Flocculibacter collagenilyticus: one gene and its partners. The protein of the gene in region 1 interacts with the protein of each later gene in a pairwise test. Links are inferred from orthologs where the notes say so. Each region holds a gene or a part of one and is shown on either strand. Other genes may lie near its edges. The genes, in order: HUU81_RS05855, HUU81_RS03900 and HUU81_RS15265.

Region 1 (2,864 bases):
TCAGAACGGTGTTTGTGCATTGAGGTTGATGTGCTGGACTAGTAACAATGGACATATCACAAATACCTGTTTTTAAATAATGTAGTGTGTGGTGAGTGCTAAGAATAAAAAAACGCTCTAATTGATAGAGCGTTTTTATTATTTAAATAGTTTAACTTAAATTATGCTGCAAAGTTTTTATTTGCAAAATCCCAGTTAATTAAAGACCAGAAACCTTTTAAGTAGTCAGGGCGGACGTTACGGTAATCGATGTAGTAAGCGTGTTCCCATAAGTCTACCGTCATTAGCGGTGTTACACCATCTTCTGTTAATGGTGTACCAGCATTAGAAGTATTAACAATATCTAGTGAGCCGTCAGCTAATTTAACTAACCATGTCCAGCTAGAACCAAAGTTGTTTACTGCTTTATCGTTAAATGCTTCTTTAAACGCTGCGAATGAACCCCATTTTGCATTGATAGCATCTGCTACTGCGCCAGTTGGTTCGCCGCCGCCATTCGGGCTTAAGCTATGCCAATAAAAAGTGTGGTTCCAAATTTGTGCTGCATTATTAAATACGCCACCTTCAGAAGAGCGAACGATGTCTTCTAATGACTTACCTTCAAAGTTAGTACCTTCGATTAAACCATTTAATTTAACAACATACGTATTGTGGTGTTTGCCGTAGTGGTACTCTAATGTCTCTTTTGAGATGTGTGGCTCAAGCGCTGACTTGTCATATGGTAGTGCTGGTAATTCAAAGGCCATTGTGTTTCTCCGTTGGCTTTATTTAGTGATTCAAATATGTTCGATCATTGTATTCGTTCAAGTAAATATTTTTTCAATGCTTGAACGATAGGTTTTTATACTGTGAGCATGTTGATGTAACATCAAGCGCCATCGCTTTAGTATACGTTTGATGCTAAAATCGCCCTAAGTTTATAACTTGGCCGCGATACACTCTGATTAACGGTAAAGTAATACAACGTACTCATAGTATTGAACTGTTATATACCCTAAACCATATTAGGCCGTTTTCAATATTTTCAAGGTATACCTTGTTGTATTTTTTACTATTGCTGAGTAATGTTCATGGCCTATATCTATTTTATCGGTTATTTGAGGGTTGCAATGGAAACCATTGAGAAAATTAAGCAGCAGATCGCTGAAAATTCAATTTTACTTTACATGAAAGGCTCACCTAAATTACCTAGTTGTGGTTTTTCTTCTCAAGCAGCGCAGGCGCTAATGTCATGTGGCGAGCAGTTTGCTTATGTAGACATTTTACAAAACCCTGATATCCGTGCTGAGCTACCAGCTTATGCTGATTGGCCAACATTCCCGCAGCTATGGGTTGACGGTGAGTTGATTGGCGGGTGCGATATTATCGTTGAAATGTTCCAGAAAGGTGAACTGCAAGCACTAATTAAAGAGTCAGCTGAGAAAAACGCAGCGTCTAACACAGACGCTGAATAAGACTTGTCTTTTTCTTGAGCGAGCTTCTGTTAGATATTATTAATTTTCTAACTAATGGCTTGGTTTTTTTAAATCTGGCTATATATAGTTTGTCAGCTTCTTTGCAAGCCAGAAATTTAGTGACTAAATTTCTGGCTTTTATTTATATATAAAGAAAAATGGAGATAAAAATGGGCGTATTAGTAGGCCGTCAGGCACCAGACTTTACTGCTGCAGCTGTTCTAGGTAATGGCGAAATTGTAGACTCTTATAACCTTCATGAAGCAATTAAAGGTAAAAAAGCAGTAGTATTCTTTTACCCACTAGACTTCACATTTGTATGTCCTTCAGAGCTAATCGCATTTGATAAGCGTTTTGAAGAATTCCAAAAGCGTGGTGTTGAAGTAATTGGTGTGTCTATCGACTCACAATTCTCGCACAATGCATGGAGAAACACGCCAGTAAACGAAGGTGGTATTGGCCCAGTTAAGTACACATTAGTTGCTGACGTGAAACACGAAATTTGCCAAGCATTTGATGTTGAGCACCCAGAAGCAGGCGTTGCATTCCGTGGCTCTTTCCTTATCGATGCTGAAGGTAATGTTCGTCATCAGGTAGTTAACGATTTACCATTAGGTCGTAACATTGATGAAATGCTACGCATGGTAGACGCATTAGCATTCCATGAAGAGCACGGTGAAGTTTGTCCAGCTGGCTGGCAAGAAGGCAGTGCAGGTATGGACGCATCTTCTGAAGGTGTAGCTAAGTACCTTTCTGAGCACTCAGAATCACTATAATTGTAAAATCAGAGCCTTTTAGATAGAGGCTTATTTGATTGAAAAATGCCGCTTTTTATTAGCGGCATTTTTGTATCTGTTAAAATTTAACAAATAATGTCAAGAAATTTAACGGTACAACATAGTTAAAAAGCAACATTCATTATAAATAACCAGCTATATAAATATATTAAGATCATTGAAGTCACTTTTAGTGCATTATGCGCCAAAGTAATTGTTCAAAACCAATGTTTAGTTCCTAAAAAGTGGGCAAAGTAGTTAAATTGCATTAATTTAAACAATTTCACTCGATTTACACGTCTGATTTTTTTACAAAAAACACTGCCTTCTTCGAAAAATCACAAAAAAACATTTTAAAATCAATAGTATATTTTACTGGCTTATTAATTGCCTATTTATTGCACAGTTTGGCAGTGTGGCTTATTCTTAATGTGTAATACCGCATCGCTATTCGAAATGTAATTACTTAGGTAATGACTAGGACATCTTAAGGATTGAAAGTAAACACAAGGAGGTAAACCAAAAAAACCTTTCAGGTAATTTATTTTATTATTTTGAGTATACGCCTCAATATTGGGGTTCTTGTGGTATTGCTGAAACCGCACTCGGTATCCAGCCAAATAATGAACATCAA
Region 2 (3,083 bases), 440 kb from region 1 along the record:
ACTAGAATAAGCCCTGGGATAAGTGCGCCCGCAAATAGATCTCCCACTGATACCGTTTCCGGAGAAAAAATCCCTTGCTTAAGTTGTGCTTGTTGATATGCACTTGAAAGCACATCACCCAATAACACTAATGCTATTGAGGGCGGAATTATTTGCCCTAATGTGCCCGTAGCTGCTATTACCCCACTCGCATATTGCGGACTGTACCCGCGCTTAAGCATGGTGGGTAACGACATTAATCCCATCGTCACCACCGTTGCCCCAACAATACCTGTACTGGCCGCTAGCAACATACCAACAATGATGACCGCGATACCCAAGCCAGCTGGAGAACGTACAAATAATAATGTCATCGCATCGAGCAGTCGCTCTGCAACCTTAGATTTTTCTAGCATGACCCCCATAAACACAAATAAGGGGACGGCTAGTAAGGTTTGGTTATTCATAATCCCGTATAAACGGCTAGGCAAAGCCTGAAGAAAAACGGCATCAAACACATTGTTTGCTATACCAATGCATGCAAATATTAATGCGGTGCCAGCTAACGATATTGCAACTGGGTAGCCTAATAATAAAACCAAACAAACCACCACAAACATGACAATAGATAAATACTCCATAACCCTCGCCTACTGCTGTTTCTGAAAAAGAAGCGTTGTGTGTTTGATCAATTCAGCAACTGCTTGGATGAGCAGCGTTATCACAAAGCCAATGATGAAACTTTTAAGAATGAAGACAAGAGGCAAGCCACCTGCCTCTTTAGATGACTCCAATAACTGCCACGAAGCTGCTACATATTGCCAACTTATTATGAGTAATGTAATGCAGACAGGTATTAAAAAAAGAGCTGTGCCCAAAATATTAACAATCGCTTGATTCTTTTTTGAAAAACGGCGGTAGAAAATGTCGACCCTTACATGTTCATCATGTTTTAGGGTATATGCTGCGCCTAACATAAATACACACGCGTGTAAGTAGATGATGGATTCCTGCATTGCTATCCATCCCATATTGAAGCCATAGCGCAGTACAACAACGAGCACCATAAGCAACATCATCAGCAATGTCAGCCAAGATAATAGTTTTCCGGTATATTCGGTAAACTGCTCTACCCGAGTGCGTATATTCAAGAGCAATTGTTGCCCCATTCCATCACCTTTTATTCTATTTATTGTGTTAATGGATTTTTGAGAAGGGCTATTGTTATAAAAACATCAAGAAATTAAAAGCATTATCTTGATAAGTTGCAGAGATCAGACAAGCGACTTGTCAGATTGGAGTTTAGGAGTGCGAGCCATCACCGCCTAAGTCGCACATAAAGTTGCAGCAAATATCGCTGCAACTTTATATGACGTTAAACCGTGTTTACGTTTGTAATATGAGTTTTAGTTATATTGACGCTTTAGTGGATCCGCCTAAACACTTCGGTGAATTAGGAGGAAGTTCAGAATAGTATTCAAACCATTCTTGAGGTGTGTAAGTATGTAATGCCAACGCATGTATGTGGTTCGTTAACTCGTCCGCTAAGGCAGAGTTAATTGAGCGATGACGTTGAATTAGGCGCTGCCCTTCAAAACGATCTGTCACTATCACCACTTTAAAGTGGGATTCAGATCCTCTAGGTACATTATGGTTGTTACTCTCATTTATCACTTCCAAGTACTCTGGATCAAACGAGTCGTACAGCTTCCGTTCTATTGAGTTTTTTATCTTCATATTTAATAACTTCTTGTAATGCTGTGCGTATTGGTAAATTTAGCTCAAAGCATTTAGTTTTTCTTTACTTTATTAGCCATCTAGATAGCCAAACAAAACAAAAAATAACTAACCAACTGTCACTATTGCATATATTATTTTTGCATGAATGTTAGTAATTTCTGCGTTTTTATAACAAATAATGATAACAAATTGATTGCTAAGACTTTCTATTTTTTTACCGTGCGAAAAGTAAAATTAATGCGAACATCATTCACATGGCGGCTTTTGTTTATTCGATGCTTCCAATGAGTCTGTAATGAGCCTGCCATAATTAGTAATGAACCTGACGCTAATAAAATTGAGCACATTTCTTTTGACTGCTTATGCTGTAACTCAAAGACTCTTGGCTGCCCTATAGTGACAGAAGCAATGGTTGGCTCATCACCTAACTCTTTTTCGTTATCACTGTGCCACCCCATCGAATCTTGACCATTGCGATATTTATTAATTAAAACACTGTTAAATGACTGCGCTGTAACTGCTTCGATTCGCTGCTTTAACTTTGTCACCTCTGGAGTAAACGATTCTGGCATAAATGTCGTTCCAGAATATTTGTATACAGCGTCTTCATCTCCAAGCCAAGCCTGTAAACGTGGGATCTTCACCGACTTACCGAACATTTTTATACTAGGTTGCTGCCAGTGTATCTTGCTATCGCACTCTTGTGTTAATGCTTCGACTTCAGTCTCAGAGAGAAAGTGCGCATCATATAGCAATATACCATCTTCAACGTGTAATTTTTTTAATGCCATAGATAAATACCCGTACTCTGCTCACTCAACTACGTAAATCTAACAATTTGCACTAGTCAGTAACTGATTAGCATGTAACAATTCTACCACCCTGATTATTCGAGTACATGTCTTAAGTAATGAATACCCACTTTACATTTAATTTTTCACCTGCAAACGCCACTACCCCCGTCAATGTTGAGCTTGAATTACACCGCTTTCCCCAAAATACGACTGATAAGTCATTACAGGCTTGGGACGCAGCAGATGAGTTATTACTTGAGTATGTTTGTGAGCAAATCAGCACGCTAAATATAAAGCATATTGTTGTGTTGAATGATCAGTTCGGCGCAATTACGTGTGTGCTAAATGCATTATTTAAGCATTTACTAATTACTCATATAACAGACTCATACATTGCCCAACAGGCAGCACAACTAAATTTAAATAAAAATGGACTGAACCCAAGTAACATAGTGTGGCAAACCAGCTTAGAAAGCTTGCCTAGTCAATGCGAAATGGTTCTATTAAAAGTTCCTAAGAATAAAGGCTATTTACATAGTCAGCTAGTTAATATTGCTGCACTGAACAATC
Region 3 (3,143 bases), 2.1 Mb from region 1 along the record:
TCGGTTTATGTAACGGAAAGTGTTAATAAGAATGGCGGATTAAATTAATTGAAAACTTGATTTAAATAGTGGAAGTTGGCGCATAACATTAAACTTATACGCCAAAAAGTGAGAATGAACGCTTATTTATTGACCCGTATAATATTTGCACCAAGAGGCTGTAGTTTGTTTTCTATTTTTTCATAACCACGGTCGATATGATAAATACGGTCAACGATCGTGGTGCCTTCAGCAACTAAACCTGCCAACACTAAACTCGCTGATGCGCGCAAATCGGTTGCCATCACTTGAGCACCAGTTAAGCGCTCAGTATCACCACATATAGCGGTATTACCTTCTAGGCGAATATTGGCACCCATACGTTGCAGCTCAGGGACATGCATAAATCGGTTTTCAAATATGGTTTCAGTAATGGTGCCTGTGCCTGCGGCAACAGCATTGAGTGCGGTGAACTGAGCTTGCATATCAGTGGCAAAGCCTGGGTGCGGTGAAGTTTTAATATTCACAGCGGTTAAGCGATTGCTCTGCATTGAAATGCGTATAAAGTCGTTACCCGTTGTGATCACTGCATTAGCTTGCTGAAGCTTTTCGATCACGGCATCGAGTAGATAAGGTGCCGTATGGTTGCAAACAACGTCGCCCCCTGTCATTGCAGCGGCTACTAGAAATGTGCCGGTTTCAATACGGTCTGGTAAAATGCTGTGCTCACACCCGTGCAATTCGGCAACACCTTCAACCACAATAGTGTCGCTACCCGCACCTTTAATTTTGGCGCCCATTTTGATTAGGAAGTTAGCCAGATCGATAATCTCTGGTTCACGGGCGGCATTTTCAATGATTGTTTCGCCATCAGCTAAAACTGCAGCACTTAATAAGTTTTCTGTAGCACCAACGCTCACCATGTCCATTACAATGCGAGCGCCTTTTAATCGTCCTGCAACAGACGCATTAATGTAACCACCTTCCAGCTCTATTTGTGCCCCCATTTTTCGCAGGCCATCAATGTGCAAATTTACAGGGCGTGCCCCGATAGCGCAGCCGCCCGGTAACGAGACATGCGCTTTACCAAAACGAGCTAACATAGGGCCTAATACGAGAATAGAAGCACGCATTTTTTTAACTACTTCGTAGGGGGCTTCTAAACTGGTAATGTTTGCAGCACTGATTTCCATATTACCCGCGTTTCGGTTTACTTTTACACCTAGGTGGTCGAGTAACTCAACAGAAGTGTCAATGTCACGTAGTTCTGGCACATTGCTCAATGAAACAGTGTCAGGTGTTAATAGTGTGGCGATAACAATGGGTAATGCCGCATTTTTAGCGCCGGAAATGGTGACTTCACCATTTAATGAATTACCACCTAAAATTTGAAATTGATTCATGAATGAAGGGATTCCTTAAGAAGGCATAACTAGTTTTTTATCTCTTGCCCATTCATCCGGAGTGTAGGCTTTGATGGATACGGCATGAATTGTTCCATCTTTAATATGCGCCATCAATGGTGCATAGATTAGCTGCTGTTTTTTTACGCGGCTTACACCGTCAAAGCAGTGACCAACAGCGATCACTTCGTAGTGGCTGCCTTCTACTTTTACATATACTTCGTCAAGAGACAGTTCAGTAGTAAGCAATGTTTTTATTTGTTCTGGTTCCATGGAAGTACTCATAATAAATTTGGTTTGTCACCATGATATGGCATTACAAAACTTAATAGGAAAGGGTGGAACTATACAGCCTAGCGCTACAATGTGCTAGGCGTTCTGTGTTAAGTTTTAAACAGCAGTATTGTCTAATAAAGGTAATACATCTGTTACAGTAGCAATATCAACTAGCTGTTGTGGCAGGTGCTGAAATGATATGTTGCAGTTGGCAGCATTTGCAGTTTCAATTAAATGCAATAACCAAGCTACGCCAGCAGTATCAACACTCACGGTGTCGTTCATATTAACAGTAAGAGACTGGCCACTAAAGTTAGACTTTTTTATCGGGTAATGAGCTAAAATACTAGTGCGATTTAGCTCACCCGATATATTCAGAAGATTAGAAGCAGGCTCCCAACGTAAATTCATGCTCATTTATTTGGCGTCTTTTTCTTTTATTTCAATCGGGCGCTTTGCTTTTTCTTTCAGTAAACTTGTTACACTGTCTAACCCTTGTTGCATAATCAGACCACCTAATTCAGCGCGTTTACTGTCTAGCAGTGAAATACCTTCTGCTACCATGTCATAAGCTAACCAGCCTTGGGTTTTAGTTCTACGCACTTTGAAATTAATTTTGATATCAGGCTTGCCTTCATCAATCACTTTAGTGGTGATCATAACGATTTTTTTACCGTCTACAGATTGTTCAGGCTCAAAAATCACCGCTTGATTTTTGTAAAGTGTAAGCACACCTGCATAAGTAGAAACTAAATAATCGCGAAATGCGTGCACGAAGTCTTCGCGCTGTTCGGCTGTGAATTTTCGGAAATTTTTACCCAACACTTTATAAGCCGCGTAGCGGTAATCGACATACGGCAACAATTCTTCCGTAACGACTTTTTTCAGGTGTTCTGGTTGATTTTTGATTACTTGCTGTTCGTTAGCGATACGCTTAAACGTTTTATCTGCGACGCGTTCAATCAGCTTATACGGATTTTCTTCGTTGTTTGCGCTCGCTTGAAAAGATAGCGATAAAATAACTGCAATAATAAAAGTGTGTAGGTATTTCAACATAGTGGTTCCTTATTAGTCATCTGTTCCTTGATTAAATAAAAACTGTCCAATGAGCTCTTCAAGCACAAGCGCTGATTTAGTATCTTCGATATAGTCACCGCCTTTAAGTATTTCAACACTTTCGTCTATAAATCCAGGTTCTAATCCTAAATATTGTTCGCCAAGTAGGCCTGATGTAAGTATAGAGATAGAACTGGTTTCAGAAAAATTATTATAAGATTGAGCAATAGACATGGTCACAACCGGAGAATAATCTTCAGGATCTAACTTAATAGCGGTTACACGGCCTACCACTACACCGCCTACTTTTATTGGCGAGCGAGTTTTTAATCCACCAATATTGTCAAATTTAGCGTATAAATTATATGTTTCGCCTGTTCCTACCGCTCCTGCATTGGCAACGCTTAACGCCAGCATAACAAATGCCAT

The links.
Region 2: the proteins of HUU81_RS05855 (region 1) and HUU81_RS03900 interact in binary tests that used the Escherichia coli proteins (3 or more experiments, as listed by UniProt). The link is inferred for Flocculibacter collagenilyticus from one-to-one orthologs.
Region 3: the proteins of HUU81_RS05855 (region 1) and HUU81_RS15265 interact in binary tests that used the Escherichia coli proteins (3 or more experiments, as listed by UniProt). The link is inferred for Flocculibacter collagenilyticus from one-to-one orthologs.

The regions. Positions count from the first base shown.
Region 1 is NZ_CP059888.1:1,333,421-1,336,284, forward strand. The notes cover bases 82-2,781. They hold HUU81_RS05855 (Grx4 family monothiol glutaredoxin), read left to right. Parts: upstream 82-1,109; coding sequence 1,110-1,454; downstream 1,455-2,781. Other genes in these bases: sodB (superoxide dismutase [Fe]), read right to left, coding at 162-746; HUU81_RS05860 (peroxiredoxin), read left to right, coding at 1,625-2,230. Also shown: citrulline utilization hydrolase CtlX, read right to left, coding at 1-55. UniProt on the Escherichia coli protein: Monothiol glutaredoxin involved in the biogenesis of iron-sulfur clusters.
Region 2 is NZ_CP059888.1:889,689-892,771, reverse strand. The notes cover bases 54-2,972. They hold HUU81_RS03900 (BolA family protein), read right to left. Parts: upstream 1,717-2,972; coding sequence 1,390-1,716; downstream 54-1,389. Other genes in these bases: HUU81_RS03890 (methyltransferase), read left to right, coding at 2,630-2,972; HUU81_RS03895 (alpha-ketoglutarate-dependent dioxygenase AlkB family protein), read right to left, coding at 1,926-2,510; HUU81_RS03905 (TRAP transporter small permease subunit), read right to left, coding at 630-1,148; HUU81_RS03910 (TRAP transporter large permease), read right to left, coding at 54-620. Outside these bases: more of HUU81_RS03910, read right to left, coding at 1-53; more of HUU81_RS03890, read left to right, coding at 2,973-3,083. UniProt on the Escherichia coli protein: Transcriptional regulator that plays an important role in general stress response. Has many effects on cell morphology, cell growth and cell division. Acts by regulating the transcription of many genes, including dacA (PBP-5), dacC (PBP-6), ampC and mreB.
Region 3 is NZ_CP059888.1:3,435,184-3,438,326, reverse strand. Bases 27-3,005 are described here. They hold HUU81_RS15265 (BolA family protein), read right to left. Parts: upstream 1,656-3,005; coding sequence 1,398-1,655; downstream 27-1,397. Other genes in these bases: mlaD (outer membrane lipid asymmetry maintenance protein MlaD), read right to left, coding at 2,727-3,005; HUU81_RS15255 (MlaC/ttg2D family ABC transporter substrate-binding protein), read right to left, coding at 2,076-2,714; HUU81_RS15260 (STAS domain-containing protein), read right to left, coding at 1,773-2,075; murA (UDP-N-acetylglucosamine 1-carboxyvinyltransferase), read right to left, coding at 123-1,382. In the rest of the region: more of mlaD, read right to left, coding at 3,006-3,143. UniProt on the Escherichia coli protein: Involved in cell resistance against acid stress.